DNA from 3 places in the Geodermatophilus sp. SYSU D00965 genome. Region 2 is predicted to be linked to each of the others. Evidence: predicted binding sites of a transcription regulator. Region 2 holds the regulator's gene; each other region holds the start of a gene.
The links. The regulator LexA, encoded in region 2, represses DNA repair genes until DNA is damaged. The targets are predictions, from matches to a motif close to TCGAACANNTGTTCGA.
Positions count from the first base shown of each region.

Region 1 (10,499 bases), on a different contig from region 2:
CCAGAAGGTGTTGGCGTAGATCGACAGCTGGATGGCGAAGTAGACCCCGCAGAACAGCAGCACCTGGCGGTCGACGAGCATCCGCCAGCGGGAGCGGCCGTTGGCGCGGTGGGCGGCGGCCTTCTCGGCGTCCTCGGCCGCGATCCGCCCGCCGAGGGCGTCCTTCTCCGCCGCGGTGAGCCAGCGGGCGTCGGCGATCTTCGAGTCGAGCATGCCGAAGGCGATCAGGCCGACGACGACGGAGAGCAGGCCCTCCAGGAGGAACAGCCACTGCCAGCCGTGGTGGCCCAGCACGCCGTCGAGCGACAGCAGCGGCCCGGACATCGGCCCGGACACCGCCGCGGCGATCGACGAGCCGGCGATGAACAGGGCGGTGGCCCGGCCGCGGTGGCTGTCGGGCAGCCAGCGGGTCAGGTAGAAGATCACCGCCGGGAAGAAGCCCGCCTCGGCCGCGCCCAGCAGGAAGCGCAGGACGTAGAACATCGTCGGGCCGTTGACGAACGCCATCGCCGCGGAGGCCAGGCCCCAGGTGACCATGATCCGGGTCAGCCAGACGCGCGCGCCGAACCGCTCCATGAGCACGTTGCTCGGCAGCTCGAAGATCGCGTACGCGATGAAGAACAGCCCGGCGCCGAAGCCGTAGGCCGCCGCCCCGATGCCGACGTCGGCCTCCAGGTGCGCCTCGGCGTAGCCGATGTTGGACCTGTTCAGCTGGTTGCAGATCAGCATGACGATGAACAGGGGGACCACGCGGCGGAAGAACTTGCCGACCGCACTGCTGAGCGCGGCGTCGCGCTCGGGGGTGGAGACCGTCACCAGGGGCTCTCTCTCCGTCGGACCGGACCCCCTCCCACCGCTGCGCCCGAGGGCGGCGGTGGCGCGGGCCACATCGGGGACCCGCCGACGCTATGCAGCCGCTCCGATGCGCGTCCAAGCCCGTTTGGGCATCGGTCCATGCCGCGGGGGCATCGGCCGGTGGGGGAGGTCGGCATCCTGCGGTCAGGCGGGGACCCTCTGGTGCACCACGGTGCCGGCGAAGTAGGTGCGCAGCACCTGAGTCCGGTGGACCTCCGCGACGTCGATCTCGAACAGGTTCCGGTCGAGGACGATGAGGTCCGCGGAGTAGCCGACGGCCAGCCGGCCGACGACGTCCCCCAGCCCCATGGCCTCCGCGGGGTTGGTCGTGAAGGCCGAGATCGCCTCCTCGAGCGTCAGCGCCTGTCCCGGGTTGAGGGCTCCGGACACCGCCGGGTCCGGGTTCCGGCGGGTCACCAGGGTCTGCAGGCCGGTCCACGGGTCGGGCGTCGGCGCGGCGCACGGCCAGTCCGAGCCGGCGGCGACCAGGGCGCCGGCATCCACGAGGTCGCGGACGGGCCAGCTCGCTGCGACGACCTCGTCCGGCACCTGGGCCGCGATGCTCTCCTGGATGATGCTCGGGTACCAGATGTACGGGGACAGGTCGGCGACGACGTCGAGCGCGGCGAAGCGTGGGACGTCGTCGGGGTGCACGTACTCGGTGTGCGCGATCTGCAGCCGGTCGCCGGGACCGCGCGAGGCGCGCAGCCGCTCGGCCGCATCCAGCACCCGGCGGACGGAGGCGTCCCCGGTGGCGTGCAGCTTGGCGCCCAGTCCCAGGTCGCTGCAGCGCTCCAGCTGGGCGACGAGGTCGTCCAGCGTCCAGAGGCTCTCGACGGTCTGCGGTTCCTCACCGTGGGAGCACCGGTACGGGGAGAGCAGCGCCGTCGTCCGGGTCATCGGGACGCCGTCGAGGACGATCTTGACGAAGTCCGGTCGGACCAGCTCGCCGCGCAGCGGGGCGACAGCGGCGATGAGCTCCTCACCGACCGTGCCCTCCTCGATGAACGGCCGCACCGGCGTGGACAGCACGACCCGGGCGGTGAGCTCGCCCGCCGCCTCGAGGGCGGCGAGCGCCCGCGCCGGCCCGGCCATGGTGGCCGCCTCCTGCGCCGCCGTGATGCCGAAGCCGTTGAGGATGCCGATCGCCGTCCTCACCGCGGTGCGGACCCGCGCCTCCAGGTCTGCCACCGAGGCGGTGAAAGCGCCCTCCGCCAGGCCGGAGGCGAGCTCGTGCAGGACGCCGGTCAGCCGCCCCTGGCTGTCGCGGACGTAGTGACCGCCCTCCGGGTCGGGGGAGTCGGGGGTGACCCCCATCAGCTCCAGGGCGCGGGAGCTGACCCACCGGTTGTGCATGCTGTCGTCGCGGAGCAGCACGGGCCGACCGCCGCCGGCCTCGTCCAGCCGGGCGAGGGTGTCGGCGTCGGTGATGCCGTCCATGGTCGTGCTGCCGATGATCCCGCCGATGACCCAGGCGTCCGGCTCGAGTTCCCGGGCCCAGTCGCGCACCTTCTCGAGGATCTCCTCGACGCCGTCCGTGGGGAGCAGGGGGAGCTCGAAGGCGGCCTGGCTGCCACCGAGGTTCAGGTGCACGTGCCCGTCGACGAGTCCCGGCATCACCATCTCGCCGGCCAGCTCGTGCACCGCGGTGTCCGGGCCCACGGTGGCCGCGACCTCGTCCGCCGTCCCGACGGCCACGATGCGGCCGCCGCGGACGGCCACCGCCTCCGCCCACGGCCGGGCCGGGTCCTGGGTCCACACCCGGCCGCCGGTCACGACGAGCTCCGCCGGCGTCGTCCCCTGCGTCATCGAGGCCTCCTCGCTGTCGGCGACCGGGGCGGACCTCTGCAGGGCCGCCGGGTGGAGGCATTCCAGCAGGCCTCGCGCGCGATCGCGAGCGTGTCAGCGACGACCCGGCTCCCGCGGTCAGCCCTGCGCCGCCCGCGCGTCGGCCACGACGCTGAACCAGGCGGTGGTGCTCGGCTCGGCCTCCAGCTGGGTCAGCCGGGTGCGCTGGTCGAGGAAGGCGGGGTCCTCGTGCCAGGCCGCCCAGTCCTCCCGGCTGCGCCACGTGCCGACGATGACACGGGTGTGCTCCTCGTCCTCGGGGGTCAGCAGCTGGCCGGAGATCCAGCCCGGCCGGCCGTGCGCGGACTCGAACCGGTCGCGGACCACCGAGTCCCAGTCCTGCTCGGCTCCCGGGCGCAGCCTGGTCGTCGTCACCACGGTCATCATCAGCGCGTCTCCCCTCGGAGGATCCCGGTCGTGGCGTCGAGTGTCGGCCGTCGGGGTGGCTCCCGGCACGTCGGCTACCGGCGGCGGCGCGCCTTGACCCCGTACATCCGGCGGTCGGCGGCCGCGACGAGGTCGTCGGGCAGGGTGCCGGGCGGGCCGACCTCGTAGCCGGTGCTGACCGAGACCGGGAGGATCGCGTCCCCGACGACCACGGGCGCGCACATCCGCGCGGCCACGGCCGCGGACAGCTCCGCCAGCGCCACCTCGTCGGTGCCGGGGCGCACGAGCACGAGCTCGTCGCCGCCGAAACGGGCGACGACGTCGCCCGGGGCGGCCACCTCGAGCAGCCGCGCGGCGACCTCCCGGAGGAGCACGTCGCCCACCGCGTGGCCGTGCACGTCGTTGACGGTCTTGAAGTCGTCGAGGTCGCAGAACAGCAGGCCGCAACCTGCGCCGCTGCGGGCATCCAGGTGCTCGTGCAGGACCTCGAAGAGGACGCCGCGGGTGCGGGCGCCGGTCAGCGCGTCGGTGGTGGCCCGGACGCGGAGCTCGTCCTCCCGGTCGCGCTCGACGGTCACGTCGATGCCGACGGTGGCGACGGCGAAAGGTTCACCCCTCCCGTCCCGGAGGACGGTGTTCTGCATGGCGATGCGCCGACGGGTGCCGTCGCCGGTGAGCCAGTCGCCCTCCTGCGGGTACGCCAGGCCCTGCTCGATGGCCGTCGTCACCGCGTGCACGGCCAGCACCACGTGCTCCGGCACCACGTACACGTCGCAGAAGTGGCGGCCCAGGAGCTCGGCCTCGGTGCGGCCGGTGAAGCGCTGGAGCGCCGGGTTGGCGTGCAGCAGGCGGCCGTCCCGCCCGATGACCGCGATCAGGGCGTCGGTGGTGTCGACGACGGCCCGGTGCAGGTCCACGGGCGTGGGCGCGCACGACCGCGTCGCCGTGACCGCGTGACCGTCCATGCCCGCATCCCCGTTCATCCCTGCGGTGTTCCGATACCACCAGGTCTCGACAGGTGGTCGGACCAGCTTGCGGGATCCCGATCCGCAGGTCACCCCGTCGTGTGACCTCGGTCTGTGCGTGGTAGGCACCAGGCACGGCCGAGAACGGGAGGCGACGTGCAGGCGGTGGTCATCGAGCGTACCGGCGGACCCGAGGTGCTGACGGTGCGCGACGGACCCGACCCCGAGCCCGGCGACGGGCAGGTGCTGGTCGACGTCGAGGCCGTGGGCGTCAACTTCCGCGACGTGTACGAGCGCGAGGGCCGGCCACCCTACGGCTCCGAACTCCCCGCGGTCGTCGGTGCGGAGGGTGCGGGCACCGTCGTCGGCACCGGCGAGCGGGTCGCCTGGCTCGACGTCCCGGCCAGCTACGCCGCCCGGGTCGTCGCGCCCCGGGACAAGCTGGTCCCGGTGCCCGACGGGGTGGCCGCGGACGTCGCCGCCGCCGTCATGCTGCAGGGCTGCACCGCCCAGTACCTGACCGCCGACTCCTACCCCGTCGCCGAGGGCGACTGGGCCGTCGTGCACAGCGCGGCCGGGGGCGTGGGCCTGCTGCTCACCCAGCTGGTGCGGGCGCGCGGCGGCCACGTGCTGGCCACGACGTCGACCGAGGAGAAGGCCGAGCTGGCCCGCGCGGCGGGTGCCGACGACGTCGTCGTCGGCTACGACGGCTTCCCCGAGCGGGTCCGCGAGCTCACCGGCGGCGAGGGCGCGGCGGTCGTCTACGACGGCGTCGGCCGGACGACGTTCGCCGCGGGGCTGACCGCGCTGCGGCCCACCGGGCGGATGATCCTGTACGGCGCCGCCAGCGGGCAGCCCGAGCCGCTGGTGCTGCAGCAGCTGGCCGGGCACGGCTCGCTGTACGTGCAGCGGCCGACGCTGGCCACCTACACGCGCACCCCGCAGATGCTGCGCGAGCGGGCCGGCGCGGTCCTCGACATGGTCGCCGCCGGCCGGCTCGACGTCCGCATCGGTGGCCGGTACCCGCTGGCCGACGCCCGCCGGGCGCACGAGGACCTCGAGGGACGGCGGACGACCGGCAAGCTGCTGTTGTTCCCCTGACGCCGGCTGGGACCGTCGTCGTGGGCGGCCGACTGGTCGGCGCCCGCATCACGGCGAGCTGACCTGCGCCTTCGCCGCTGGACGCGTTGCGGTGGTGGTCGTTCGAACGTATGATCGAACGCATGAACGGCGGGGTGGTGGCCGAGGCGGCGCAGTCCTCGGCGCCCGGCCGCTCTCCGGTGGCGCTGTCGGGCGGTCCGCTGGGCGTGGTGCAGGCGGCGGATCGCGAGATCTCCCGACTGGTCGCCCGGCGGGCTCGTGCGGTCGCCGAGTTCGCCGCGTCCCGGCCGGCGTCGCTCGACCGCCAGCAGGGTGAGCGCGGGGCGATGAGCCCGGAGCGGTGGGCGGTCCGGCCGGAGGTGCTGCGGCCGGTGAGCGAGTGGGCCTCAGCGGAGCTGTCGGTGGCACTGGCCTACAGCCAGCGGTCGGCGCAGAACCTGCTCGAGCGGTCGGTCACGCTGGTGACCCGGCTGCCGGCGGCGCTGGCGGCGCTGGAGGCCGGTGCGCTGCACGCCGACCACCTCTGGGCGCTGCTGGACCTCGTGGCCCCGATCGGCGACGACCGGCTGCGCGCCGAGATCGAGGCGGCGTTGCTGCGCTGGATGGCCGACCGCGCGGCGCGGGGAGAGATCACGACGCCGGCGCAGCTCCGGGACAAGGCCCGCCGCGAGACGTTGCGGCGGGGCGCCCGCGACGCGGCCGACCGGCTCGCGAAGGCGGTCAGGGAGCGCGGGGTCCACCTCCGCGGAGAGCGCACCGAGGGGATGGCTGCGGTCACCACGGTGCTCACGCTGCCGGAGGCGCAGGCGCTGTACGGCGCGCTGGGTGCGTACGCCGACGCGCTGCCCAGCGAACCGGGCGACACCCGTACGCGGGCGCGGAAGATGGCCGACTGTCTGATGGACCTGGTGCTGCGGCCGGGGGAGTCGGACCGGCCTCCGGTGCAGATCGCCCTCACCCTGGTCGCCGCGGTCAGCACGGTGCTCGGTGGCGACGAGCCGGGGGAGCTGAACGGGCAGGTGGTCCCGGCCGAGGTGGTCCGCCAGTTGCTCCGGCTGCTCACCGGCGCCGATCCGGCCCCCGGGCCCGGCGCTCCCTCCGACGCAGCCGCGCCTGCAGCCCCGTCCGACGCAGCCGCGCCCGGCGCTCTCTCCGACGGCCCCGTGGCCGACGCGGCTGACGCCGCCGTCTCCTACGACGATCCGGTCGTGACCGGCAGCGGTGCTGCCGGGGACCGCGTCGATGCGCCGGCCGCCGGCGACTGGGCGAGGGGCGACGGCGAGACGTGGCACTGGGACGTCGACACCGACCCGTCCCTCGAGCGAGCTCTGCTGGAGGCCGAGGAGCGATGGTGGGCGGACGTCGAACGCGGGCTGGTCACCGATCCCGATCCGCCGGACGACCGGTGGGCGTCCGAGGATCCGGTGCTGACGGCACCACCCGTCGGCGGACCGCCGACCCAGGGCGCGCCGGACGACGGCTGGTGGGCGGCGGCCGACCGGGCGGTGGACGACGCCTCGCAGGCCGCGTACCGCGCTCAGCTCGCGCTCGCGCACGTGCGGCGGCTGGTGCGCACCGCTGAGACCGCAGCATCCGCCGACGAGGCTGCCTGGCGGGCGAGCCCGGCCGGGCGGGTCGACGCCGCCGTCGACGCGCTCGAGGCGCTCGCGGTGGCGGCCGAGGCCGACCGGCAGTCGCTGACGGACCTGCTGGCCCGCACGGCCGGGGGCGGGCTGGCCGACCGGCCCCGCATCGCCCTGGTCGACGCCCTCACAGGGGCGTTGGTGTCGCTCACCGACCTGCCCGAGATCCGCCGGGCGGCTTCCTGCGGCGCCGATCGGTGCCGCAGCGACCCGATGAGCTGCACCCACGACCTCACCGGCCGGCCCGGCCTCCGGGCGCCCGGCCCGACCGACGGCTACCGGCCCTCGGCCGCGCTGGACCGCTTCGTCCGGGCCCGGGACCGTCGCTGCCGGTTCCCCGGGTGCCGCCGCCCGGTGGTGACCGGGGAACTGGACCACCGGGTCCGCTACCCCGACGGGCCGACCGCGGTCGTGAACCTCGCCGGGCTCTGCGTCGGTGACCACCGCGGCAAGCACCAGGCTCCGGGCTGGACGCACGACCTGGCCCCCGACGGCACGCTGACCGTCACCACCCCCACCGGCCTGACCGTCACCACGGCGCCTCCTCCGTTCTGAGCGGCCGACCGTGACCGACCGACCGACCGACCGGCCGGCACCGAGCCGGCGCGGCGCGGCGCGGATGCGTCGTCAGCCGAGCGCGGCGACCCGCTCCGCGATCAGGTCGGCGAGCTGGTCCGGGCGGGTGGCGGCGGGGCTGTGTCCGGAGGCCCACTCCTCGGTGCGGGTGGCCCGCTGCGCCATCGCCCGCTGCAGCTCCGGGTGCACCGCCTCGTCGGCCGTGCACACCACGTAGGTCGACGGCACAGTCCGCCAGGCGATCGCCTCCGGGACGCCGCGGAAGACGGTGCGGTGGACGGGGCGGAACCGGGCGGCGGCCGCCTCGGCCACGTCGGCCGGCGCGTCGCCGTACAGCAGGTGGCGCCCGAGGGAGCGGTCGAGGCCGACCTCGTCGCCGGAGACGCGCATCGCATCGGCCAGCCGGGTGTCGGGGAGTCCCTGTCCGGCGCGGGTCCGGCTGACCGACTCGCCGTCGTCCAGCTGGAACGCCGCCACGTAGACGAGCTCGCGCACCAGCGGGTGGGTGCCGGCGCCGGTGACCACCGCCCCGCCGTAGGAGTGCCCGACGAGCACCGCCGGCCGCCCGAAGCGGTCGAGCGCCTCCCGCGTCACCCGGGTGTCCTCGGCCAGGCCGGTGAGCGGCAGGTCGACGGCGACGCTGTCGATGCCCCGCTCGTCGAGCGCGGCGCGGACGGCGTCCCAGCACCACGAGCCGTGCCACAGCCCGTGCACCAGCACGGCGCCCGGCGTCGTCGACGTCTCCACCGGGCCAGTCTGCCGGGCCCGTCGGACCACCTCGGCGGCTGTTGCCGTCGGGGCGGTTCGCGGCGGATGCTGGCCCGGTCCCGATCTGCCGCAGCGCGCGCCGGTCCTCCCGAGAGCGGCCAGCCCCGCCGCCCCGGACGCCCGGCGTCTCCGTGCCGTACCGATCGCCGCACGAGGGGGACGGAATGCGCCGTCGTCATCTGCTCGCCACGCCGGCAGCCGTGCTGGCCGGGGTCCTCGTCGCCGTGGGGTCGCCGGCCGGCGCGGCAGCCCTGGTGGCAGCCCAGTCGGACGACCCGCCCGTCGTCGACACCGCACAGGGCGCGGTGCGCGGCATCCGCGCCGAGGGGGTGGAGAGCTTCCTCGGCATCCCGTACGCCGCCCCGCCGGTCGGGGACCTGCGGTGGACCCCGCCGCAGCCGGCCGCGCCGTGGGACGGCGTCCGGCCGGCCGAGCAGTTCGGCAACCGCTGCCCCGCGGCCGAGAGCACCAACGGGCCGCGCTCGGAGACCGAGGACTGCCTGTTCGTCAACGTGCAGCGCCCCACCGGCACCACGGTCGACGACGGCCTGCCGGTCTACGTGTTCATCCACGGCGGCGGCTTCCTCAACGGCAGCTCCAACCAGCACGACATGACCGAGATCGTCGAGGCGACCGGCGTCCTCGGCGTGACGCTGAACTACCGGCTGGGGGCGCTCGGCTTCCTCGGCCACCCCGCGTTCACCGCGGAGCAGGGCGAGTCGGGCAACTACGGGCTGATGGACCAGCAGGCGGCGCTGCGCTGGATCCGGGACAACGTCGCCGCGTTCGGCGGCGACCCTGCCCGGGTGACCGTCGGCGGCGAGTCGGCCGGCGGCTTCTCCGTCTGCACGCACCTGGTCGCCCCCGGGTCCCGCGACCTGCTCGCCGCCGCGATGCTCCAGAGCGGGTCGTGCCCGAGCCGCACCCAGCAGGACGCGGACGCCGGCGGCGAGGAGATCGCCGCAGCCGTGGGGTGCACCGACGCCGCGACCGCGGCGGCCTGCCTGCGGGGCGCCCCGGTGGCCGCGCTCATCGACGCCCCGATGCCCGTCGTCCCCCCGGTCCGCGGCACGCCGTTCCTGCCCGCCGACCCGCGCGTCGCCGTCACCGAGGGAGACCTCGCGCAGGTCCCGGTGGTCGTCGGGGCCAACCTCGACGAGGGCCGGACCTTCGCGGCCGACAGCATCGGCTGGACGCGGGAGCAGTACGAGGCGTGGGTGCGCGAGACCTTCCCTGAGGCCGCCGACGAGGTGCTGGCCCGCTATCCGTGGCCGGCCGACGCGGACCAGTTCACCCCGGCGTACCTCGCCGGCGCCGTCTGGACCGACGCCGGACTCGCCGCCGGCATCGGCGGCTGCCCCAACCGGGCGCTGACCCGCGACCTCGCTGCGCACGTGCCGACGTGGGGGTACGAGTTCGCCGCCCGCACCGGGCCCGGCCTGCGGCCGGTCCCCGGCTACGAGTGGGGCGCCGGGCACGCCGCCGAGCTGGCGTACCTGTGGCCGAGCTTCGACAACGGCACGCCCATCGCCCCGACGTTCGACGCGGCCGAGCAGCAGCTCGCGGCCGAGATGAAGCAGTACTGGGGTGCCTTCGTGCGGTCCGGGGACCCCGCCGTCGCCGGTCAGACGGCCTGGCCGGAGTACGGCTCAGGCGAGGGCGTGCTGTCCTTGCAGCCCGGCGGCGCGAGCACCGTGCTGTCCGACGCCGCCCTCGCCGACGAGCACCAGTGCGCGTTCTGGGACGCGCAGCCCACCGGTTGAGACGCACAGCCCACCGGCTGACGCGGCCGGACGGACCCGGTGGTCCGCCCGACCGCGCAGCGGCGGTCAGAACGGCTGGTCGCCGGCGGTGGGCTCCGGGGTGCCGGTGAGGTGCTCGGCGAAGGCCGGCAGGTCCAGCTGCCCGTTGCCGGACAGCCCGAGGACCAGCACCCCCTCCTCGCCGGTGCCCGCGCGACGGCGGGCCTCGGCGATCGTGCCGGCGATGGCGTGGCAGGACTCCGGCGCCGGGACCAGCCCCTCGGTGCGGGCGAACAGCACCCCGGCGTCGAACGCCTCGCGCTGGTCGACCGCCTGCGCGGTGATCAGCCCGAGCTCGACGGCGTGGCTGACCATCGGGGCCATCCCGTGGTAGCGCAGCCCGCCGGCGTGGATCGGGTCGGGCACGAAGTCCCGCCCCAGCGTGTGCATCTTCATCAGCGGGGTGAGCCCCGCGACGTCGCCGTGGTCGTACTCGTACCGCCCCTGGGTGAGCGACGGGCACGCCGTCGGCTCGACGGCCACCACCCGGGTGCCGGTGCGCCCGCCCAGCTTCCCGCGCAGGAAGGGGAAGGCCAGCCCGGCCAGGTTCGACC
Region 1 is NZ_JBJGYQ010000001.1:230,758-241,256, forward strand. It holds gene ACI789_RS01130 (MFS transporter) at 1-816, opposite strand, end outside; gene ACI789_RS01135 (amidohydrolase) at 1,000-2,664, opposite strand; gene ACI789_RS01140 (antibiotic biosynthesis monooxygenase family protein) at 2,782-3,078, opposite strand; gene ACI789_RS01145 (GGDEF domain-containing protein) at 3,165-4,055, opposite strand; gene ACI789_RS01150 (quinone oxidoreductase family protein) at 4,260-5,156, shown strand; gene ACI789_RS01155 (DUF222 domain-containing protein) at 5,279-7,354, shown strand; gene ACI789_RS01160 (alpha/beta fold hydrolase) at 7,427-8,122, opposite strand; gene ACI789_RS01165 (carboxylesterase/lipase family protein) at 8,308-9,906, shown strand; gene ACI789_RS01170 (TrpB-like pyridoxal phosphate-dependent enzyme) at 9,973-10,499, opposite strand, start outside.
Region 1: a site for LexA is predicted at 5,259-5,274, ahead of ACI789_RS01155 (DUF222 domain-containing protein). Genes of this name have one in related genera too.

Region 2 (10,499 bases):
TTCCGGTCCACGCTCGAGGAGGTGGCCGCCGCCGACCTGCTGCTGCACGTCGTCGACGGCTCCGACCCCGACCCGCTGGGCCAGATCGACGCCGTCCACGTCGTCCTCCAGGAGATCGACGCCTCGGCGGTCCCCGAGCTGGTCGTCGTCAACAAGGTCGACGCGATGAGCGAGGAGGACATCCTCATGCTCCGCCGGGCGCTGCCCGGCGCGGTGTGGGTGTCGGCCCGCACCGGCCAGGGCGTCGAGCAGCTCCGCGACATCGTCGCCGCACGGCTGCCCCGCCCGGACGTCGACGTCGACGTGCTGGTGCCCTACGACCGCGGCGACCTGGTCGCGCGCGTGCACCGCGACGGCGAGGTGCTCCGGGAGGAGCACGAGGCCGGCGGGACCCGGCTGACCGCCCGGGTGGACGGCGCCCTCGCCGCCGCCCTGGAGGAGTTCGCCGCTCCGGTCGGCTGACCGGGGCGGCGCGCCCGCTCCGGTCCGCCGAGGTCACGATCGGGTCACGTCCCGGTACCGTGAGGACGTGACCAGCGGCGCGGTGCGGCGACGGCCGGGCGAGCGCCCAGCTGCCGGCGACGTCGCGACCGCGCCGCACGAGCGGGTCGTCTCCGTCGGCCGGCCGCCGTGGTGGCTGCTCGGCGTGGCCCTGCTCGTCACCGTCGCGGTCACCGCCGACCTGCTCAGCCGCGGCGTCCTCGAGCGGATGGACCTGCGGGTCTCCGAGGTGGTCAGCTCCTGGGACCTCAAGGACTCCGCGGCGTACTGGCCGGTCTGGGCGGTCACCCAGCTCGGCGGGCGCGGCTTCATCCTGATCGTCCTGGCGGGCCTGGTGAGCTACCTGCTCTGGTCGCGCCGGACGGTCGTGCCGCTGCTACGGGTCCTGGTCGCGCTGGCGCTGCTCACCGTGGTCGTCTACGGCTTCAAGTACGGGACGGGGCGCACCGCGCCGGCCTACCCGGGGTCGTTCTTCCACCGCGACGGCCAGTCCTATCCGTCGGGCCACGTGGCCAACGCGGTGCTGATGTGGGGCGTCGCCCGCTGGCAGGCGGTGGAGTTCCGCCTCTCGGCCGGCGTGCAGCGGACGTTCCGGCTGCTGAGCGTGGCCGGACCGGTGGCCACCGGCGTGGCCATGGTGTCCCTGGACTTCCACTGGGTCACCGACGCCGTGGTCGGAGCGGCCGTCGGCACCCTGCTGCTGGGCGTGGTTCACGCACTGGACGCAGTCGCGATGTCACGCTGGGTGGGTGCCCGAGCTGGCCGCCCGTCCGCGTAGCGGCACCGCGGTACGGCGTCTGGCAGCGGGGTCGGCCCTCGCGCTGACGCTCGTGCTCGGTGCCGCTGTGCCCGCGTACGCCGAGGAGGCCGCGGGCCCGCGCACGCAGTGCCAGGTCACCGACCCGCGCCTGCCGGAGCTCTCCGGCCTGGCGGTGGTGGGCAACCGCATGCTGGCCATCGACGACGGCGGGGACCGGGTCGACGTGTACGTCCTGGACGCCACCTGCCAGGTGATCGACGTGCGCAGCACGGCGGTGGACCCCTACGACCCCGAGGACCTCGCGGTGGCGGCCGACGGGACGGTGTGGCTGGCCGACACCGGGGACAACAACGGCACGCGGGAGACGGTGGCGCTCATCGCCCTGCGCCCGGACGACACCACCGAGGTCTACCGGCTGGCCTTCCCCGCGGGGCCCCGGGACGTGGAGGCGCTGCTGCTCGCCCCCGACGGCACGCCGTACCTGGTGTCCAAGGAGGTGCTCGGCGCGAGCAAGGTGTACCGCCCCGTGAGCGCCCTCGTGGACGCCGGCACGGTCGGCCTCACCGAGGTGGCCGGCGTCGAGTTCACGCTCACCGGCACCCCGGGTGGCCCCGTCGGGCGCGCCGGCCAGCTCATGGTCACCGGGGGAGCGGTGTCGCCCGACGGCCGCTTCGTCGCGCTGCGCACCTACACCGAAGCCTACGTCTGGCCGTTGTCGGGATCCGACGTGGCCGGTGCGCTGGCCGCCGACCCGGTCCGGCTGCCCCTGCCCGAGTCGCCGCAGGGTGAGGCGGTCAGCTTCACCGCCGACACGACCGGCCTGGTCGTGTCCAGCGAGGGCCTGCCGGCCGACGTCACGGTCGTCCCGTTGAGCGCGGTCCCCAGCCCGGCCGCGGCCTCCGGGCCGGCGGACGGCTCCGTGCCGGACCTGCTCAGCACCGACGACGGCGGCGCGACGGCCATCGCGGCCGGCGTGCTCGCTGCGGTCGTCGCCGCCGCGCTGGTGTGGATCGTCGGGAGGCTGCGCCGCCGCTCCTGAGCGCGCGGCGGCGCTGTGCTGAGCGTGCGGTGGCGCTGAACTGAGCGCGCGGCGGCGCGCGCGTCAGACCCGGCGCAGCACCGTCACGACGCGGCCCAGGATGGTCGCCTCGTCACCGGGGATCGGCTCGTACGCGGGGTTGTGCGGCAGCAGCCACACGTGGCCGTCGCGGCGCTTGTAGGTCTTGACCGTCGCCTCGCCGTCGATCATGGCCGCGACGATCTCGCCGTTCTCGGCGGTCGGCTGCTGGCGCACCACGACCCAGTCTCCGTCGCAGATGGCGGCCTCGACCATCGAGTCACCGGCCACCTTCAGCATGAACAGCGTGCCCTCGCCGACCAGTTCGCGAGGCAGGGGGAAGACGTCCTCGACGGCCTGCTCGGCGAGCACCGGGCCACCGGCGGCGATCCGGCCCACCAGGGGCACGTAGGTCGGGGCGGGACCCTCCTCGGCGCCGGCGGGGGCGGCCGGGGCGACGAGCTCCGCGGGGGCGTCGCCGGGCAGGCGCACGTCGAGGGCCCGGGGCCGGTTCGGGTCGCGGCGCAGCCAGCCCTTCTTCTGCAGGACCGTCAGCTGGTGGGCCACCGAGGAGGCCGAGGACAGGCCGACGGCCTCACCGATCTCGCGCACCGAGGGCGGGTACCCGCGGCGGTCGATCGAGTCGCGGATGACCTCGAGGACGCGGCGCTGCCGCTGGGTCAGGCCGTCGCCGGCCTCGCCCCGGTCGGGGAAGGTGCGCACGGCTGCCGTCTCGGTGGTCGCCGGCGTGCCGGCCGTCCTCCGGCGGCTCCCCGACGTCCCGCTCTTCTCCGCCACCGTCGCCTCCTCGTCGGCTGCTCACCGCAGCACGTCTCGTCCGTCAGGACCGACCGTAGCGTGCTCGGCGCCCTCGATCAAACACATGTTCGAAGCGCTCGGCGGGGCGGGATGGCGTTTGTCGGACCCGTCCGGTAGACATCGCACAGACGTTCGAATCGAACAGGCGTTCGACGGTGCGGGTCGGTCGGGAGGAGTGGTCGTGGCAGGCGTGCAGCAGGCGGTGCTGGACTTCGACGACGCGGTGCAGGTGCCCTGGCGGCCCCGGCTCCGGGCGGTGCCGGGAGGTGTCGGGAGCGAGCCGGGGCACTCGCCGCGGCCCGCCGTGTCGCGGACGGTCCCGTCCCGGGTGGGTGCCGACCTGCCGGCGGTGCAGGCGCCGTCCCGGTCGGCGGTCGCGGAAGGTGTTCGGCCGGGCGTCGCGGCGGCCCGGCCGGTGCCCGTGCGGCCCCGGGTGGCGCGCCCGGTGCCGGCGCGTCCGGCCGGAGCGGCGGTGCCCGGTGCGCCGTCGGCTCGCCCGGTGCGCGGGGGGTGTGGCAGGGTCGGCGGTGCCGCCGGCTCGCGGCTGCGGCTCACCCGGCGGGCCCGCCGGCTGTCGGTGGTCCTCGCTCTGGGTGCCGGCGTGGCGCTGGGGTCGTGGCTCGGTCCCCTGGTGGCCGGCGGTGACGGCGACCTGCGGTTGGCCGGGGAGCGCAGCGTCGTCGTGCAGGCCGGGGACAGCGTGTGGTCGATCGCCGCCGACTTCGCCGGGCCGGACGAGGACGTACGCGCGGTGGTCGACGCGATCGAGGAGATCAACGACCTCGACGGCGCCCGGGTCGTCCCGGGCCAGGTGCTCCAGCTGCCCTGACGTCGCCGACGAACCGTGCCGCCGCCCGGCACGGTCCCGGCCGAGGCCAGACAGCGACAAGGCGGACCGGCCAGGTTCGTCAACCCTCCGTGCGGAGGCGTTGACGCTCTGTGGTCATCGGGCCACCTAACGTCAGTGCCGTGTCGCGGACGTCCGGAGGCCGAGCAGCGGTCTTCACCCAGCAGTTGCAGTCGGTCGAGGTGTCCGTGGACGGAGCCTGGTGGCCGGGGGCGATCCTCGGCTGGCGCCACGACGCGCAGGGCTCCTGCGAGGTCTGGGTCCGGGTGGCGGTCGCCGGCCGCGACCGCGAGATCTGGACCGCGCTGAGCGATCTGCGACTGCCCGAGCCGCGTCCGGCGATCGCCGGCGCCGCCGCGGCGGTCCCCGGTGCGGGTGCCGGCGCGCCGGTGCTCGACCTCGGGCGCGCCGCGGCCCGCGAGCGGCTGGTCGCCGGCGTGCTGGGCGCGCCGGCTCTGGCGCCGGCCGGGGGTGCCGGTCCGTCCCGGCGTCGCCACGGTGGTGACGTCACCGCGGAGATGCCGGCGGTCGGCGGCGCGTTCGCCGGCCGTCACCGGGCGCCCGCCGCGGCGGCAGGGAGGCACCGGGCGGCCGACGACGACACCCGCGTCGACCTCCAGGCGGTCACCGTCCCGCCGCGCCCCGAGCTCGACTGCCTCACCCGGCCCCTGCGCCTGGGGGACCGCGTGCCGCGGCCGCGCAGCCCCCGTGCCGACGGCGTCGTCCGCGCCTGACCCGCTTCCGTCCCGTCGTCGCGGTCGTCTCGCCGACACGCCATACACCCCTCCGGCGCCCTCGAGCGACCCCCGCGGGGCGTGTCGCGACGGATCGCCGTGGCCGGTGTGACGGCAGAGCGCCCCTGGTCACGGCCGTGTCTCGAGGGCGTGTCCCGGCTTGCAGATCTTGTGGGCCGCGGCCTAGGGTTCCCCTACATCTAGTAGTTGCACCGTTGTAAGCCCGTCCACAGGCCGGTCCTCAGGTTCTCCCCGTGGCGTCCACCGGATGTCCCCAGGAGGGTCCACAGCCGACCTCCCGGGCCCGGCGCTCCGGCCGCTCCGCGGCCACCGCGCCGGCCGGGCGGAGCGATCGACGGACCACCACGAGGGGAGGGGAGTCGCCGTGCGCTGCCCCTTCTGCCACAACCCCGACAGCCGGGTCATCGACTCGCGCGAGGCCGACGAGGGGGCGACCACCCGTCGCCGCCGGTCGTGCCCCGCGTGCGGACGGCGGTTCACCACGGTGGAGGAGGCCGTCCTCGCCGTGGTGAAGCGCAGCGGCGTCAGCGAGCCGTTCAACCGCACCAAGGTGGTCGCCGGCGTCCGCCGGGCCTGTCAGGGGCGGCCGGTCGACGAGGACCAGCTGCAGCAGCTCGCGCAGCAGGTGGAGGACGCCATCCGGGCGAGCGGGGCCGCGGAGGTCCCCAGCCACGAGGTCGGGCTGGCGATCCTGCGGCCGCTGCGCGAGCTGGACGAGGTCGCCTACCTGCGCTTCGCCAGCGTCTACCGCGCCTTCACCTCGCTGGAGGACTTCGAGAAGGAGATCACCGAGCTCCGGGCCCGGCACGTCGCTGCCGGGACCCCGCCGCTCCCTGGCATGCAGGACACCCCGCCGGCGCCGCGCCGGCGGGGGAGTGGGCGGGGCCAGGCCGCCTCCGCCGGCAGTGCCGCCGGCACCTGAGAACTGTCAGCACCACCCGCTAGAACAGAGTGCGGCTCTCTTCCCCAGCCGCCTTCCCCACCAGCAGGACCCACAACAGAGGGAGAGCTCCGTGACCGAGACCGAGGATCGCTTGACCGGCCGCACGCGTCGCGCCGCCAAGGCGCCGACCCGGGGGAAGGGCCTCAAGGTCAAGCGTGTCTTCACCACCGCCGGGGTGCACCCGTACGACGAGGTGACCTGGGAGCGTCGTGACGTCGTCATGACGAACTGGCGGGACGGGTCGATCAACTTCGAGCAGCGCGGCGTGGAGTTCCCCGCCTCGTGGAGCATCAACGCCACCAACATCGTCACCACGAAGTACTTCCGTGGCGCCGTGGGCACCCCGCAGCGGGAGAGCAGCCTGCGTCAGCTGATCGACCGGGTCGTGCTCACCTACGGGCAGGCCGGCCGCGAGCACGGCTACTTCGCCACCGAGGGCGACGCGGAGATCTTCGAGCACGAGCTGACCTGGATGCTGCTGCACCAGTACTTCAGCTTCAACTCGCCCGTCTGGTTCAACGTCGGCACGAGCGCCCCGCAGCAGGTGAGCGCCTGCTTCATCCTCGCCGTCGACGACACGATGGACTCGATCCTGAACTGGTACCGGGAAGAGGGGCTGATCTTCAAGGGCGGCTCCGGCGCCGGCCTGAACCTGTCCCGGATCCGCTCGTCCAAGGAGCTGCTGTCCTCCGGCGGCACGGCCTCCGGCCCGGTGTCCTTCATGCGTGGTGCCGACGCCTCCGCGGGCACCATCAAGTCCGGTGGCGCCACCCGTCGCGCGGCGAAGATGGTCGTCCTCGACATCGACCACCCCGACATCGAGGAGTTCATCGAGACCAAGGCGCGCGAGGAGGACAAGATCCGCGCGCTGCGCGACGCCGGGTACGACATGGACCTCGGCGGCAAGGACATCACCAGCGTCCAGTACCAGAACGCCAACAACTCCGTCCGCGTCTCCGACGAGTTCATGCGGGCGGTCGAGGACGGCACCGAGTTCGGCCTGCGCGCCCGGCTCGACGGTGCGGTCATCGAGACCGTCGACGCCAAGTCGCTGTTCCGCAAGGTCACCCAGGCCGCCTGGGAGTGCGCCGACCCGGGCATCCAGTACGACGACACGATCAACGACTGGCACACCAACCCCGAGACCGGCCGGATCAACGCGTCCAACCCGTGCTCGGAGTACATGAGCCTGGACAACAGCTCGTGCAACCTCGCGTCGCTGAACCTCATGAAGTTCCTCAAGGACGACGGCACGTTCGACGCCAAGAACTTCGTCAAGGCCGTCGAGCTGGTCATCACCGCGATGGACATCTCGATCTGCTTCGCCGACTTCCCGACCGACCCGATCGGTGAGACCACCCGCGCCTACCGCCAGCTGGGCATCGGCTACGCCAACCTCGGCGCGCTGCTGATGGCGACCGGGCACGCCTACGACTCGCGCGGCGGCCAGACCCTCGCCGCGGCGATCACCTCGCTGATGACCGGCACTGCCTTCCGCCGCTCGGCCGAGCTCGCCGGCATCGTCGGCGCGTACGAGGGCTACGCCCGCAACGCCGACGCCCACGCGCGGGTCATGCGCAAGCACGCCGCCGCCAACGACGCCATCCGTCCGGTGGGCGCCGACGACGCCGACGTGCTCAAGGCCGCGACGGCCCAGTGGCAGGAGTGCCTGGCGATCGGCGCGGACTTCGGCTGGCGCAACGCCCAGGCCTCCGTGCTGGCCCCCACCGGGACCATCGGCTTCATGATGGACTGCGACACGACCGGCATCGAGCCGGACTTCTCGCTGGTCAAGTACAAGAAGCTGGTCGGCGGCGGCTCCATGCAGATCGTCAACCAGACCGTGCCGCGGGCCCTGCACAGCCTGGGCTACCAGGACGAGCAGATCGAGGCGATCGTCGAGTACATCGCCGAGCACGGCCACGTCGTCGACGCCCCGAGCCTGCGCCCCGAGCACTACGAGGTGTTCGACTGCGCGATGGGCGAGCGGGCCATCTCCCCGATGGGCCACGTCCGGATGATGGCCGCGGTGCAGCCGTTCATCTCCGGCGCCATCAGCAAGACGGTCAACATGCCGGAGACGGCGACCGTCGAGGACGTCGAGAACATCTACTTCCAGGGCTGGAAGCTCGGCCTCAAGGCGCTGGCGATCTACCGCGACAACTGCAAGGTCGGCCAGCCGCTCTCCGACGCCAAGGCCAAGAAGGCCGACGCGAAGGTGGAGACCGCGGCCGCCGCTCCCGCGGCGCTGTCGCACCCGGTGCGCAAGCGGCTGCCCAAGAAGCGGACCAGCATGACCACGTCGTTCAGCGTCGCCGGTGCCGAGGGCTACATGACCGCCGGCATGTACGAGGACGGCAGCCTCGGCGAGGTCTTCCTCAAGCTGGGCAAGCAGGGCTCGACCCTGGCCGGTGTCATGGACGCCTTCTCGATCGGCATCTCGATCGCGCTGCAGCACGGTGTGCCGCTGGAGACCTACATCCAGAAGTTCACCAACATGCGGTTCGAGCCCGCCGGCATGACCGACGACCCGGACATCCGGATCGCGCAGTCGGTGATGGACTACATCTTCCGTCGCCTGGCGCTGGACCACCTGCCGGTGGAGAAGCGCGCCAACCTCGGCATCTTCAGCGCCGAGGAGCGGGCCGCCCAGGTCTCCGGCTACGGCGCCTCGGCCTCCACCGCCGAGGTCGTCGAGGAGGACGAGGTCGACCTGGAGGCGCTGCGCACCTCCGCGCCGGCCGAGGGCCCGGCCAAGCCGGAGCCGAAGGCGGACAAGCCGGTCAAGGAGGCGCACTCCTCGGCCGAGCTGCTCGAGCTGGTCACCGGGACGGCCACCGATGCGCCGCTGTGCATGACCTGCGGCACGAAGATGCGCCCGGCCGGCAGCTGCTACGTCTGCGAGGGCTGCGGCTCCACCAGCGGCTGCAGCTGATGGCGGGGCTCGCCGGGATGTCAGCGCGGACCTCGCCTGATGTCCCGGCGGGCTCGCCGGGATGTCAGCGCGCTCGGCACTGACACCGGTTGCACCGACCTGCACCACCCCGTCGCCCCGGCTGCCAAGTGCGGCCGGGGCCGACGTGTAGTGCCCCCACCGGAGTGAGCAGGGATCCGGTGTCCCTGCCCGCGCTGCGGTGACGTCCACGGCGACGGCGGCCGCTGCCCACGGTCCTGGTCGGCACCCCGCCGATGGCAGCGGTGCGGCGGGCGGGAGAAGGTGTAGGGGTGAGCGGGGAGGGCAGTGGCGGGGCCGGCGGCGAGGAGGAGGCGCTGCGGCGGCAGGTGGGAGACGCCGAGGCGGTGCGCGCGGCCTTCGAGGAGATGCCGCTGCTGCTGGTCAGCATGGACGGTCCCGAGCACACCTTCGCGGCGGCGAACGCCGTCTACCGGGCGTTCGTGGGCAGACCTGCGTTCATCGGCGTCCCGATCCGGCAGGCGATACCCGAGCTGGCCGGGCAGCAGGTCGTCGAGATGTTCGACCGGGTGTACAGCACCGGAGAGCCCCAGACGGCCCGGGAGTGGCGGGTCCAGCTCGAGCGCGAGGGGACCGGCGCGGTCGAGGAGGTGTACGCCGACTTCACCTGCGTCCCGCGCCGGGCAGCCGACGGCACGGTCATCGGGCTGCTCGCCTTCGCCACCGACGTCACCGAGCGCGTCCGTGAGCGCCAGGCGGCGCAGCAGCAGGTCGACGAGGCCGAGCGGCGCTACCGGGACGCCCGTGACGTCGTGACCGCGTTGCAGGAGGCGCTGCTACCCACCGCGCTGCCGGTGCTCCCCGGCGCCCGGATCGCCGCTCGGTACCTGGTGGCCGCGCACGACCAGGTCGCCGGCGGTGACTGGTTCGACGCCATCCCGCGGGCCGACGGCACCGTGGTCCTCATCGTCGGTGACGTGGTCGGGCACGGCGTGGCCGCGTCGGCCGCGATGGGGCAGCTGCGGGCGGTGCTGGCCGACGCGCTGGCCACCGAGACCGATCCGCTGGCCGCGCTGGTCCGGGCCGACGGGTTCGCCGCGCGGAACCCGGTGCTGCGCGCGACCACCCTGGCCCTGGTCGTCATCGACCCGGCGACCGGAGCGCTGCGCTACGCCAGCTGCGGACAACCCCCGCCGCTGCTCGTCGGCGCCGACGGGACCACCCGGTTCCTGGCCGACACCGGCACAGGTCCGCTGGGCACGGGCTCCACCCCGGTCCTCGCCGACGACACCCTCGACCCCGGCGAGCTGGTCCTGCTCTACAGCGACGGACTGATCGAGCGCCCGAACCGCAGCGTCGACGCCGGCATGACCGAGCTGGCGACCGTCGCCGGCGATGCGGCCGCCAACCGGGCACTGCCGCTGCGCGCCGCCGCATCCTCGGCGGAGCGGGTCTGCCAGCTCACCGTCGAGCTGCTCACCCGCACCGGCTACGCCGACGACGTCACCGTCCTGACCGCCCAGCGCCTGCCCACCCCCGTCGAGCCGCTGGACCTGCAGGCGCCGACCACCCGGTGGAGCCTGCGGCCGCTGCGGGTCAGCTTCGACGAGTGGCTCGACGCCCTCGACCCCGCCGAGAGCGACCGCGTGGCGCTGGAGCTGGCGGTGTGGGAGGCGGTCGCCAACGCCGTCGACCACGCCTACCCGCCCGGGCAACCCGGACCGGTCCGGCTGCAGGCGGCACTCGGTGCTGACGGCGTCCTCGAGTGCCGGATCAGCGACCGGGGCCGCTGGCGGCAGCCCGACCCGACGGTCACCCACCGGGGGCGGGGACTGCTGCTCGCCGAGCAGCTCATCGACCGCCTCGAGGTCCACCACCCACCGCAGGCCGACGCCACCGAGGG
Region 2 is NZ_JBJGYQ010000002.1:1,991-12,489, forward strand. It holds gene hflX (GTPase HflX) at 1-462, shown strand, start outside; gene ACI789_RS01670 (phosphatase PAP2 family protein) at 530-1,279, shown strand; gene ACI789_RS01675 (hypothetical protein) at 1,251-2,300, shown strand; gene lexA (transcriptional repressor LexA) at 2,364-3,116, opposite strand; gene ACI789_RS01685 (LysM peptidoglycan-binding domain-containing protein) at 3,319-3,966, shown strand; gene ACI789_RS01690 (hypothetical protein) at 4,107-4,718, shown strand; gene nrdR (transcriptional regulator NrdR) at 5,104-5,661, shown strand; gene ACI789_RS01700 (vitamin B12-dependent ribonucleotide reductase) at 5,753-8,617, shown strand; gene ACI789_RS01705 (SpoIIE family protein phosphatase) at 8,908-10,499, shown strand, end outside.

Region 3 (10,499 bases), on a different contig from region 2:
GCCTCCACCAGCGCCGTCCCGATCCCCTGCCGGGCGGCGGCGGGGCGCACGACCAGCCGCTCGACGTCGACGAGTGCGCGGTCCTCGGTCCAGGCGACCGCGCCGGCCGGCCGCCCGTCGGCGTCGAGCGCGGCCAGCCAGGTGAGGCCGGCGCCGCGGAGGCCGGCGAGGTCCTCCCGCAGCGGCGGGATCCGGTCGTCGCCGATCAGCCCGGCCTCGACGGCGTAGGCGGCGGCCTGGACGGCGAGCAGGTCCCGGGCGAGGCCCTCGTCGGCGGCGGGGTCGACCGGCTCGATGCGCACGGCGGCGAGCCTGCCAGCGGATGGCGCCGGCTCGTCGTCCTGGGGCTGGTGCTGGCCGGGGCCGTCGTCCTGGCGCTGACCGTCGAGCGGCCCGGGGTCCCGGCGCTGCGCAGCTGGCTGCACGACGCGGGCCCGGCCGGGTGGGCCGCCGTCGTCCTGGCCTGCGCCGGCGCGCTGATGACGCCGGTGCCGCGGACGGCGCTGTCGGTGCTGCTGGGTGCCGCAGCCGGCTTCCCGGCCGGGCTGGCGGTGGCCATCGCCGCCGGGTGGCTCGGGGGCATGGGCGGGTTCGCGGTGGCGCGCTCCCTGGGCCGGGACGCCGTCGCGCGGATCGCCGGACGGCGGCTCGCGCGAGCCGACCGGCTGTTCCGCTCCCGCGGCTTCCTCGCCGTGCTCGTCGCGCGCATGAGCCCGGTGCCGTTCTGGGTGGTCAGCTACGCGGCCGGGCTGTCCAGCGTGCGGTGGTGGCCGCACGCGCTGGGCACCGCGGCCGGGGTGGTGCCGGGGGCGGTGCTGCAGGTCGGCCTCGGGGCCTCGGTGCTGGGCTGGCTGTAGTCGCTGGCTCGGGTCAGGTGGCGGGCGAGGAACGCGTGCACGTCGGCGAGCAGCCGCGGGTGGTGGGCGGCGCGGTCGAAGCCCGGTGGATCGACGGACGGCGGCAGCGACGGGCTCACCAGGTGCGGCGGGAACGGGCTGAGGAAGGAGAAGTGCCCGGCGCCCGGGACGGCGGTGTGCTGCACGGCCGCGCGGTCGGGGACCCCGTCGAGGACCAGCTGGGCCTGCCAGGCCGGCGTGTGGGGGTCGACGGTGCCGGTGAGCACGCGGATCGGCACGCGGACGTCGGTGAGCGCGCCGGGCGTGCCGAACCACGGGGTGGCCGGGTTGAGCAGGACGAGGGCGCGCACCCTGTCGTCGGCCTCGACCGGGACGGGCGCCGGCTGCCGGTCGGCGGTCTCGTGCGGGAACGCCGCCGGCCGCGCGCCGGCCACCGCGAGCGCGGTGTAGCCACCGAGGGAGTGGCCGACCACGGCGACGGCAGCGGTCACCGGGTGGTGCCGGCCGACCTCGTCGATGACCGCGCGGACGTGGCTGGGCCGGTTGCGCAGGATCTCGGCGGTGCCGGCGAGGTCGTTGCAGTCGCGGTTGTTGCGCGGGTGCTCGGGGAGCGCGACGACGAACCCGTTGCGGGCCAGGTGTGCGGCGAGCTCGCGGTGGAGGAACGGGCTGGAGCCGGTGCCGTGCGAGACGACGACCAGGGGAGCGGGCTGGGGGCGGACCGGCGCGTCCGGGATCGCGGAGACGGGGTACCGGTCGCCGAGCAGGACCTCGCGCGCCTCGCCGTCCGCCGGGTGGAGCAGCCAGGTCGGGAACGTCTCCCCCGTCCGCTCGTCCCGCACCTCGAGCACCCGCATCCCTGCCGCCCACGTCACCCGCTCTTCATAACGGGTCGGTAACGGTTGCGTGACTCGAGACCCATCCGTGCCGTTGTGGGGAGAAGGTGAACAACAGGTGAACGAGAGGTGGCTGAAGTGCGTACGGATTGCCCGCAGTGTCGTTGGGTCTTCGTGGTGGACGGCTCCGGCCGCCGGCACATGGAGATGCGCTGGACCGCGCCGACACCGACGACCCAGTCGGTGCACCGCGCCGCCTGACCCACGAGACGCGAACAGCCCGTCCGGACGTCGTCCGGACGGGCTGTTCGCGTTCGAGGGCTACGCGGCCAGGTGGGCGAGGAACTGCCGCAGCGCCCGGCCGGCCCGGCGGTGAGCCCGCGACGACGGTCCACGCGTGGTCCGGTCTCGGACGGCGTCGGAAGTGTCGTACCGCAGGTCAGGATGGGGTCGTGCTCGACACCCAGCCGCCGCGACCCCCGGAGTGCGGGGCGCCCGTCGACGTGCGGCCGGGCCATCTGGGCGGCCCGGGCAGCGAGCTGGAGCACGTGGCCGACATCTGGGCCGCCGACGCCCTCGCCGCCCGCGCCGCCGCGGAGCTGGCCGTCTGGATCGCCTCGCTGGCCCGCCGGCGGCGGATCGACCGGCAGCACGCCGACGCCGAGGTCGGCCCGGCCAGGCGCCCGGGCCGGGACACCCTCGACCGGCGCCCGCCGTGCCTGGCCGACGTGTCGGAGACCTTCGTGCCCGAGCTGGCGCTCATCCGCGGCTGCACCGAGGCCGAGGCCGCCGTCCTGGCGGTGGAGTCCCTGGTGCTCGTCGAGCGGCTGCCCGAGGCGTGGAGCGCGCTCTACGCCGGCCGCATCGACCGCCGCCGCGCGGCGGTGCTGGCCGACCTGCTCGGCGAGGTCACCCCCGAGGTGGCCGCCCGGGTGCTGGCGGTCGTGCTGCCCGGCGCCGGCGCGCGCACCGCCCCGGCGCTGCGCGAGCGCACCCGCCGGGTACTCGCCCGCATCGACGCCGACGCCCTCGACCGCCGCCGCAGGGCCGCCGCCGCCCGCGCGCAGGTCCGCGTCCAGGCCGTCGACGAGGGGCTGAGTGCCTTCGTGGCCGAGATGCCCACGCCCGCCGCGCACGCCTTGCGCCGACGCCGTCGCCGGCTACGCCGACCTGCTGCGCGCCGCCGGCGACGACCGCCCCATCGGGGTGCTGCGCGCGCAGGTCGCCCGGGACCTGATCCTGCGGCCCTGGGACACCACCCGCCCGCCGGTCACCGCGCAGCTGACCATCCACGCCGCCCTGTCTGCCCTCGACCCCGCCGCCGCGCACCAGCCCGCCGCCGAGATCAACGGCGCGGTGGTCACCGCCGCCCAGTGCCGGGAACTGCTGGCCCAGCTGGACATGCTCGGCCTGCGCCCCGCCCCCCGCGGGGGCGGCGTCACCGTGGCCGTGCACGATCCGGCCGGCGGCGCGCTGCTGGCCGTGGCCACCCGCGCCCAGCTGGCCCGCGCCGCCGGCGCCACCCGCCGGAGGAGACGCCAGCGGGGCCGATCGCGTCGAGGAGTCGACACGGCGACAAGCCAACGAAGCGACTCCGCGACACCTCGACCAGCCGACACGGCGACCGGCGGCACGGCGACCGGAGCCCCGCCCGACGGGCCCGGGCTGCGGCCGCCCCCACCGACGTCCCGTTACCGGCCCACCGCCGCCCAGCGCCGCTTCATCCGCGCCCGCGACCGCCGCCGCCGCTGGCCCGGCTGCCGCCGATCCCCGGCCCGCCACGACCTCGACCACGTCCGCCCGCACGCCGACGGCGGCCCCACCGCCTGCACCAACCTGTGCTGCCTGTGCCGCACCCACCACCGGATCAAGACCTTCGCCCGGCACTGGCACGTCGACCTGCTCGCCGACGGCCGGCTGCTCGTGCGCACCCCCACCGGCCTGACCCGGATCAGCAGCCCACCCGGCCACTCCCCCGACCCCGAACCCGACCCACCCTGGCTCGACGAGACGCACCCACCCGACCCCGAAGCCGGCTGAGCCCGCAGACGCGAACCGGCCGGCCGCACCCCTCGGGGAAGGGGCGCGGCCGGCCGGGGAGACCGAAGCCGGGAGGAGTCAGTGGGCGAGCGCCGGATCGGCCGCCGCGGACGGCCGGGCCAGCCGGACACCGACCGCCGCGACCACGGCGAGGGCGCCGATCACCACGAGCGCCGACCCCAACCCGCTGATCGCACCGCTGAGCCCGAGCACCACGAGCGGGCAGACGAACTGGCCGATGAACATCGCCGAGGTCCAGACGCCGGTACCGCGGCCGCGCTGCTCGAAGCTCAGCGACCCGAGCGCCCAGCTGAGCATCGCGGGCAGCAGCAGCCCGTTGCCGAACCCGGTGACCACGGCGCACACCACCACCATCGGCACCGAGCCCGCGAGGCCGAGCCCGACGAGCCCCACCCCGGAGAGGGCGAAGGCCGCCGGCACGGTGACGGCGGGGCCGAGGCGGGCGGCCCGGGCGAACAGGAACCCGCCGACCGCCGTCCCCAGCGAGGCGATGGCGCTGACCGCGCCGATGGTCCCGGTGGACTCCACGCCGATGCCGTCGAGGACGAACGACAGCTCGACGATGAGGACGTAGAAGACCAGGCCACCGAAGAGGGTGACCCCGACGGGGCCGGCCAGCTGCCGCCACGGCATCGGCGGCAGCTTCTCGGTCCGCGCGACCGGCGTCGGCTGCCACACGTACTTCGCGGCGAGCACCGCCAGGGGCAGGCTGACCGCGTACAGCCAGAATGGCGTCCGCCAGTCCTGGGCGCCCAGGGCGCCGCCGAGACCGAAGAAGACGGTGGCCGCGACGGTGGTGAACACGACCTGCAGGCCGAAGTAGCGCTCCCGCTGCGAGCCGTGGAAGTAGTCCCCGAGCAGCGTGGTGCAGCAGGTCATGATCGCCGCCTCGGTCAGCCCGACGAGCACGCGGCTGGCCACGATCAGCTGCAGCGAGTCCAGCCACAGCGGCGCGGTGCCGGCGATCGCGTAGACGACCAGGGCGCCGACCAGCAGGCGCTTGCGGCCCACCCGGTCCACGATCCGGCCGGCCACCATCGCGGTCAGGCCGATGACCAGCGCCGGCGCGGTGAGCACGATCGGGGTCAGGGCCTCCACGCCCGGGGTGCCGGCGAAGGCGTCCTGGATGCGGGGCAGCACGGGGGCCAGCAGCACCGACCCCAGCACGCCGAGACAGCTGGACAGCAGCAGGACCAGCGCCTGCGGCCGGCCGGCCGGTCGCCCCGTGGTGGGGTCGACGGCGACCTCGCCGGCCAGCGACTCCGCTCCGGGCGCAGGCGAGTTGAGGACACGTTCCGACACGGGGCTCCTCCGAGAGGGCGGGGTGCCGGCCCGGTGACCGGCATCACTGGCGCAGGAGTGTGCGGACGCCGGCCTGCATCAGGGAACGGCGAAGTCCTGATGCGCACTATCAGCGAGATTGATGCCTCACTCGACCGGGTCGGTCGCCTGGTGCGCCGCCCGCAGCACCAGGTCGCGGAAGAACATGTGCTCCGGGTCGCCGTCGTACAGCGGGTGCCACCACATCGCCTCCAGCAGCGGCCCGACCTCGAACGGCGGAGCCAGCGCCCGGATCCCGGCGTCCAGCGGCAGCAACCGGACGAGCCGCTCCTGCAGCAGCGCGATCCGGTCGCTGCCGGCCACCAGCCCCGGCACGGTCAGGAAGCTCTCGGTCACCACCTGGACCCTCGGCTCGATGCCCAGCATCCGCATCTGCCGTGCGGCCGGGGTGGACGCCGTCGGCCCGTGGTAGGTGGCCACCCACGGCATCGTCTGCAGCTGCTCGACGGTGAGCGACTCCCCCACCTCGGCGTTGTCGGAGGAGACGACGAGCACCCATCGGTCGCGGTGCAGGTCGGCGTACGGCAGGTCCGAGAGGAAGCCGCGCGGCAGCACCATCAGGTCGGTGTTGAGCAACGTCTGGTGGGCCTGGTCGACCGCGTCCGGGGTGTTGTGCGCCAGCCGCAGCCGGGCCCCCGGCGCCTCCTCCTCCAGCAGCTGGGCCAGCGTGTCGCCGAGGACGGCGCAGCTGTAGTCGCTGATCAGCACCGAGAACTCCCGGGTGGACTCGGCCGGGTCGAAGTCCGGCTGCGCGGTGAACACCCGCTCCACGCCGTCCAGCGCCAGCCGCACCCGCGGCCTGAGCTGCGCGGCCAGCGGCGTGAGCCGGTAGCTGTTGCCCACCCGCGACAGCAGCTCGTCGCCGAAGTGCCGACGCAACCGGGCCAGGGACGCCGACAGCGCGGGCTGGCTGAGCCCCAGCTGCTGCGCCGCCCGCGTGACGCTGCGCTGGCCGAGCAGCGCGTCCAGCGACACCAGCAGGTTGAGGTCGAGGTTGGCCAGGTTCACGGTCGCGCAGCCTATAGACGCCATCGATGACCGGCATCACCCTTTCGGTCTTCCCTGATACCCCGGTGGGCCGCGACCGTGGACGGCGTGACCCGCGCCACCACCGACGTCCCACCGCTGGACCCCGCCGACCCCGAGGGCGCCATCGCCGCCGCCGCCAAGCGCTGCTCCAACTGGGGCCGCTGGGGCGCCGACGACGTCCTCGGCACGCTGAACTTCCTCGACGAGGCCAAGCGGGTCGAGGGTGCCCGGCTGGTCCGCCGCGGGGTGAGCTTCTCGCTGGCCCAGCGCTTCGACACGGACGGCCCGCAGAAGGGCTGGCGGCGGCGCACCAACCCGGTGCACACCATGACCGACACCGGCACCGACGCCGAGCGCGGCACCCAGGGCTTCCCGCACGGGATCGGCGGGGCCGACGACGTCATCTTCATGCCGCTGCAGGCCTCCACCCAGTGGGACGGCCTCGGCCACATCTTCGACCACGGCATGGCCTACAACGGCCGGCGCGCGGGCGACGTCGTCACCAGCGATGGCGACGCGGTCACCGGCATCGAGACCACCGCAGCCCTGTTCGCCGGCCGCGGCGTCCTCCTCGACGTCGGCCGGGCCATCGGCACCGACGGCGAACTGCCCGACGGCTTCGCCATCACCGCCGACCACCTCGAGGCGACCATCGCCGCCCAGGGCGAGAGCGCCCGGGTGGGCCGCGGCGACCTCCTGCTCGTGCGGACCGGCCGGCTCGCGCGCGCCCGCCGCGACATCGCCGAGGGCCGCGGCTGGGGCGACTACGCCGGCGGCGCCTCCCCCGGCCTGAGCTTCACCACCGCCGACTGGCTGCACGGCACCGAGATCGCCGGCGTCGCCACCGACACCTGGGGCTTCGAGGTCCGCCCCAACGAGTTCGACGTCGCCTTCCAGCCGCTGCACCAGGTCGCCATCCCGAACATGGGCCTGTTCATCGGCGAGATGTGGGACCTCGACGCGCTCGCGGCCGACTGCGCCGCCGACGGCCGGTGGGACTTCTTCCTCACCGCCGCGCCCCTGCCCGTGACCGGCGCCGTCGGCGCCCCGGTCAACCCGATCGCCGTGAAGTGAGGAGCACGCCCGTGCCCGCCGTGAACTCGGTCCTCGTGGTCGGCGCCGGCCTGGCCGGCACCGCCACCGCCATCCGCCTCGCCGAGGCCGGCGTCGCCGTGGACCTCGTGGAGATCAAGCCCGAGACCACCGCCCTCGGCTCCGGCATCACGCTGCAGGGCAACGCGCTGCGCGAGCTGCGCACCCTCGGCGTCTGGGAGCAGGTGCGCGCCGCCGGCTACGCCTTCGACGTCACCGGCATCCGGGCCCCCGACCCGGCCGGCACGGTGGTCGCCGAGATCCCCGACGCCAGGACCGGCGGCCCGGACCTGCCCGCCGCCATGGGCATGTCCCGCCCGGAGCTGGCCCGGATCCTCGTCGACCGCGCGGTCGCGGTCGGCGTCAAGGTCCGGTTCGGGACGACGCACACCGAGCTGCGCCAGGACGCGGACGGCGTCGACGTCTCCTTCGCCGACGGCTCGACCGGCCGCTACGAGCTGGTCGTCGGTGCCGACGGCGTCCGCTCCTGGACCCGCCGGGCGCTGGGCATCGACCTCGAGACGAAGTCGGTCGGCATGGGCATCTGGCGGGTCTTCGGCCCCCGGCCGGCGAGCGTCACCCGCACCGACCTGTTCTACGGCGGGCCCTCGTTCATCGCCGGCTACTGCCCCACCGGCGAGGACAGCCTGTACGCCTACATCGTCGAGCCCGCCCAGGACCGCTCTCCGCTGACGCCCGAGCAGCAGCTGGCCACGATGCTGGAGCTCTCGCAGGCCTACCACGGTCCGTGGGACGAGATCCGCGAGACGCTGACCGACCCGAGCCGGGTCAACTACACCTGGTTCGAGACCCACGTCCTCCCGGCGCCGTGGAACCGCGGCCGGGTCGTGCTCATCGGCGACGCCGCGCACACCTGCCCGCCCACCATCGCCCAGGGCGGTGCGCAGGCGCTCGAGGACGCCTACGCGCTCACCGACCTGCTGCTCACCCGCGACGCGGTCGACGACGCCCTGTGGGACGCGTTCACCGCCCGCCGGTTCGACCGGGCCTGGACCGTCGTCCAGGCCTCCAACCAGGTCGCCCAGTGGCAGCTCGACCACGTCCAGGGCGACGTCCCCGGCGTGATGCGCCGCATCGCCCAGCTGACCAGCCAGCCCGCATAGAGGACTCCAGAGATGACCCAGCGCCTGATCACCCACCTGCGGCACGTCGACCTGGCCGTGCCCGACCTCGCCGTCCAGCGCGAGTTCTTCACCGACACCTGGGGCCTGAAGGAGGAGCACACCGACTCCGGCCTCACCTTCCTCGCCGCCGAGGGCAGCCCCGAGCAGTACGTCGTCCGGCTGCGGGAGTCCGCCGACAAGCGGATCGACCTGATCTCCTTCGGCGCGAAGGACGCCGCCGACGTCGACACCCTCGCCGGCCGGCTGGCCGCCGACGGCGTGCAGCTGGTGACCGAGCCCGGCACCCTGCAGACCCCCGGCGGCGGCTACGGCTTCCGGTTCTTCGACAACGAGGGACGCACCATCGAGGTCAGCTCGGACGTCGCCGTGCGGCAGCACCGCCCGGTCGAGGCGGGCGAGTCGATCCCGGTGCGGCTGTCGCACGTGGTGATCAACTCCGCCGACCCCGAGGGCACCGTCGCCTTCTACGACAAGCACCTGGGCTTCTCCCTGTCGGACACCCTCATGCACCCGCGGATGGGCAACATGATGTGGTTCCTGCGCACCAATGCCTGGCACCACTCGATGGCGATCGCCCGCGGCCCGCACCCCTCGCTGCACCACGCCAGCTTCGAGCTGCGCGGCATCGACGAGTACATGCGCGGCACCGGCCGGCTGCTGCGCGCCGGCGTCGAGAAGATCTGGGGCCCCGGCCGGCACATGGCCGGCAACAACACCTTCAGCTACTTCCTCGACCCGCACGGCAACACCGTCGAGTACACGACCGAGCTCGAGGTCCTCGACGAGGACTCCTGGCACCCGCACGTCTACGACTTCACCCAGCCCGAGGTCTCCGACCAGTGGGGCACGGCCAACGCCATGAACGAGTTCGTCGCCGCGAAGTCGTTCAACGACCCGGACAAGGGCCTGTTCGTGGCCCCGCCGGTCTGATGCGGTTCGCCACCTGGGAGGCGGACGGCGAGGTCCGCGCCGGCGTCGTGGGTGACGCCGGCCTGCACGAGCTCCCCGCGCGGACGACGGTGCTCGACCTCGTCCGCGCGGGGCTCCCCGCCGCGCTCGACCTCGGCGCGGTCGCCCTGGACCGGCCGGCCGTGCCGATCGACGACGTCCGGCTGCTGCCGCCGCTGGCCGCGCCGACGGTGCGCGACTTCGTCGCGTTCGAGGAGCACGTCGAGGGGATGGTCGCCCCGAACGGTGAGGCGGTCGCGCCGGAGTGGTACCAGGCGCCGACCTTCTACTTCACCAACCCCTACGCGCTCGTCGGCGCGTTCGACGACGTCGCCGTCCCGCCCGGCTCGCAGCGCTTCGACTTCGAGCTCGAGGTGGCCGTCGTCGTCGGCCGGGACGGCGCGTCGCTGACGCCCGAGCAGGCCCGCGACCACGTCTTCGGCTACACGGTGCTCAACGACTGGTCGGCCCGCGACCTGCAGTTCCGGGAGATGGCGGTCAAGCTCGGCCCGGCCAAGGGCAAGGACTCCGCCACCACCCTCGGCCCGTGGCTGGTCACCGCCGACGAGCTCGAGCCCTACCGGGACGACGACGGCTTCCTCGCCCTCGACCTGCGGGTGTCGGTCAACGGCACCGAGGTCGGCCAGGACCTGCTGAGCAACATGGGCTGGCCGTTCGAGGAGCTGATCAGCTACGCCTCCCGCGGCACCGAGGTCCGCGCCGGAGACGTGCTGGGCTCGGGCACCTGCGGCAACGGCGGCTGCCTGGCCGAGCTGTGGGGCCGCCGCGGCGAGGCCGCACCTCCGCCGCTGCGGCCGGGCGACGTCGTGGAGATGACCGTCGAGGGCATCGGCACCATCCGCAACCGCGTCGTCGAGGGCCTCGAGCTCCCCCCGGTCCGCCCCGCCCGGCCACGGCCACGGCTGCGCAAGCGCCCGGCATGAGGCTGCGGGGCAAGGTCGTCGTCGTCACCGGCGCCGGCCAGGGGCAGGGTGCGGCCGAGGCGCGGCTGCTCGCGGCCGAGGGCGCCACGGTCCTCGGCTGCGATGTGGAGCCCCAGCCGGCCGAGGAGCTGCCGGGCGTGGATTACCGGCAGCTCGACGTCACGGACGCCGACGGCTGGGCCGCGCTCGCCGACGACCTGCGAGCCCGGTACGGCGTGGCCTCCGGGCTGGTGGCCAACGCCGGGG
Region 3 is NZ_JBJGYQ010000027.1:42,524-53,022, reverse strand. It holds gene ACI789_RS21525 (GNAT family N-acetyltransferase) at 1-302, opposite strand, end outside; gene ACI789_RS21520 (TVP38/TMEM64 family protein) at 351-857, shown strand; partial or broken gene ACI789_RS21515 (alpha/beta hydrolase family protein) at 1,193-1,714, opposite strand; gene ACI789_RS21510 (hypothetical protein) at 1,832-1,954, shown strand; gene ACI789_RS21505 (HNH endonuclease signature motif containing protein) at 2,792-3,733, shown strand; gene ACI789_RS21500 (MFS transporter) at 3,812-5,056, opposite strand; gene ACI789_RS21495 (LysR family transcriptional regulator) at 5,183-6,103, opposite strand; gene ACI789_RS21490 (cyclase family protein) at 6,191-7,198, shown strand; gene ACI789_RS21485 (FAD-dependent oxidoreductase) at 7,210-8,340, shown strand; gene ACI789_RS21480 (VOC family protein) at 8,353-9,291, shown strand; gene ACI789_RS21475 (fumarylacetoacetate hydrolase family protein) at 9,291-10,253, shown strand; gene ACI789_RS21470 (SDR family NAD(P)-dependent oxidoreductase) at 10,250-10,499, shown strand, end outside.
Region 3: a site for LexA is predicted at 2,513-2,528, ahead of ACI789_RS21505 (HNH endonuclease signature motif containing protein). Genes of this name have one in related genera too.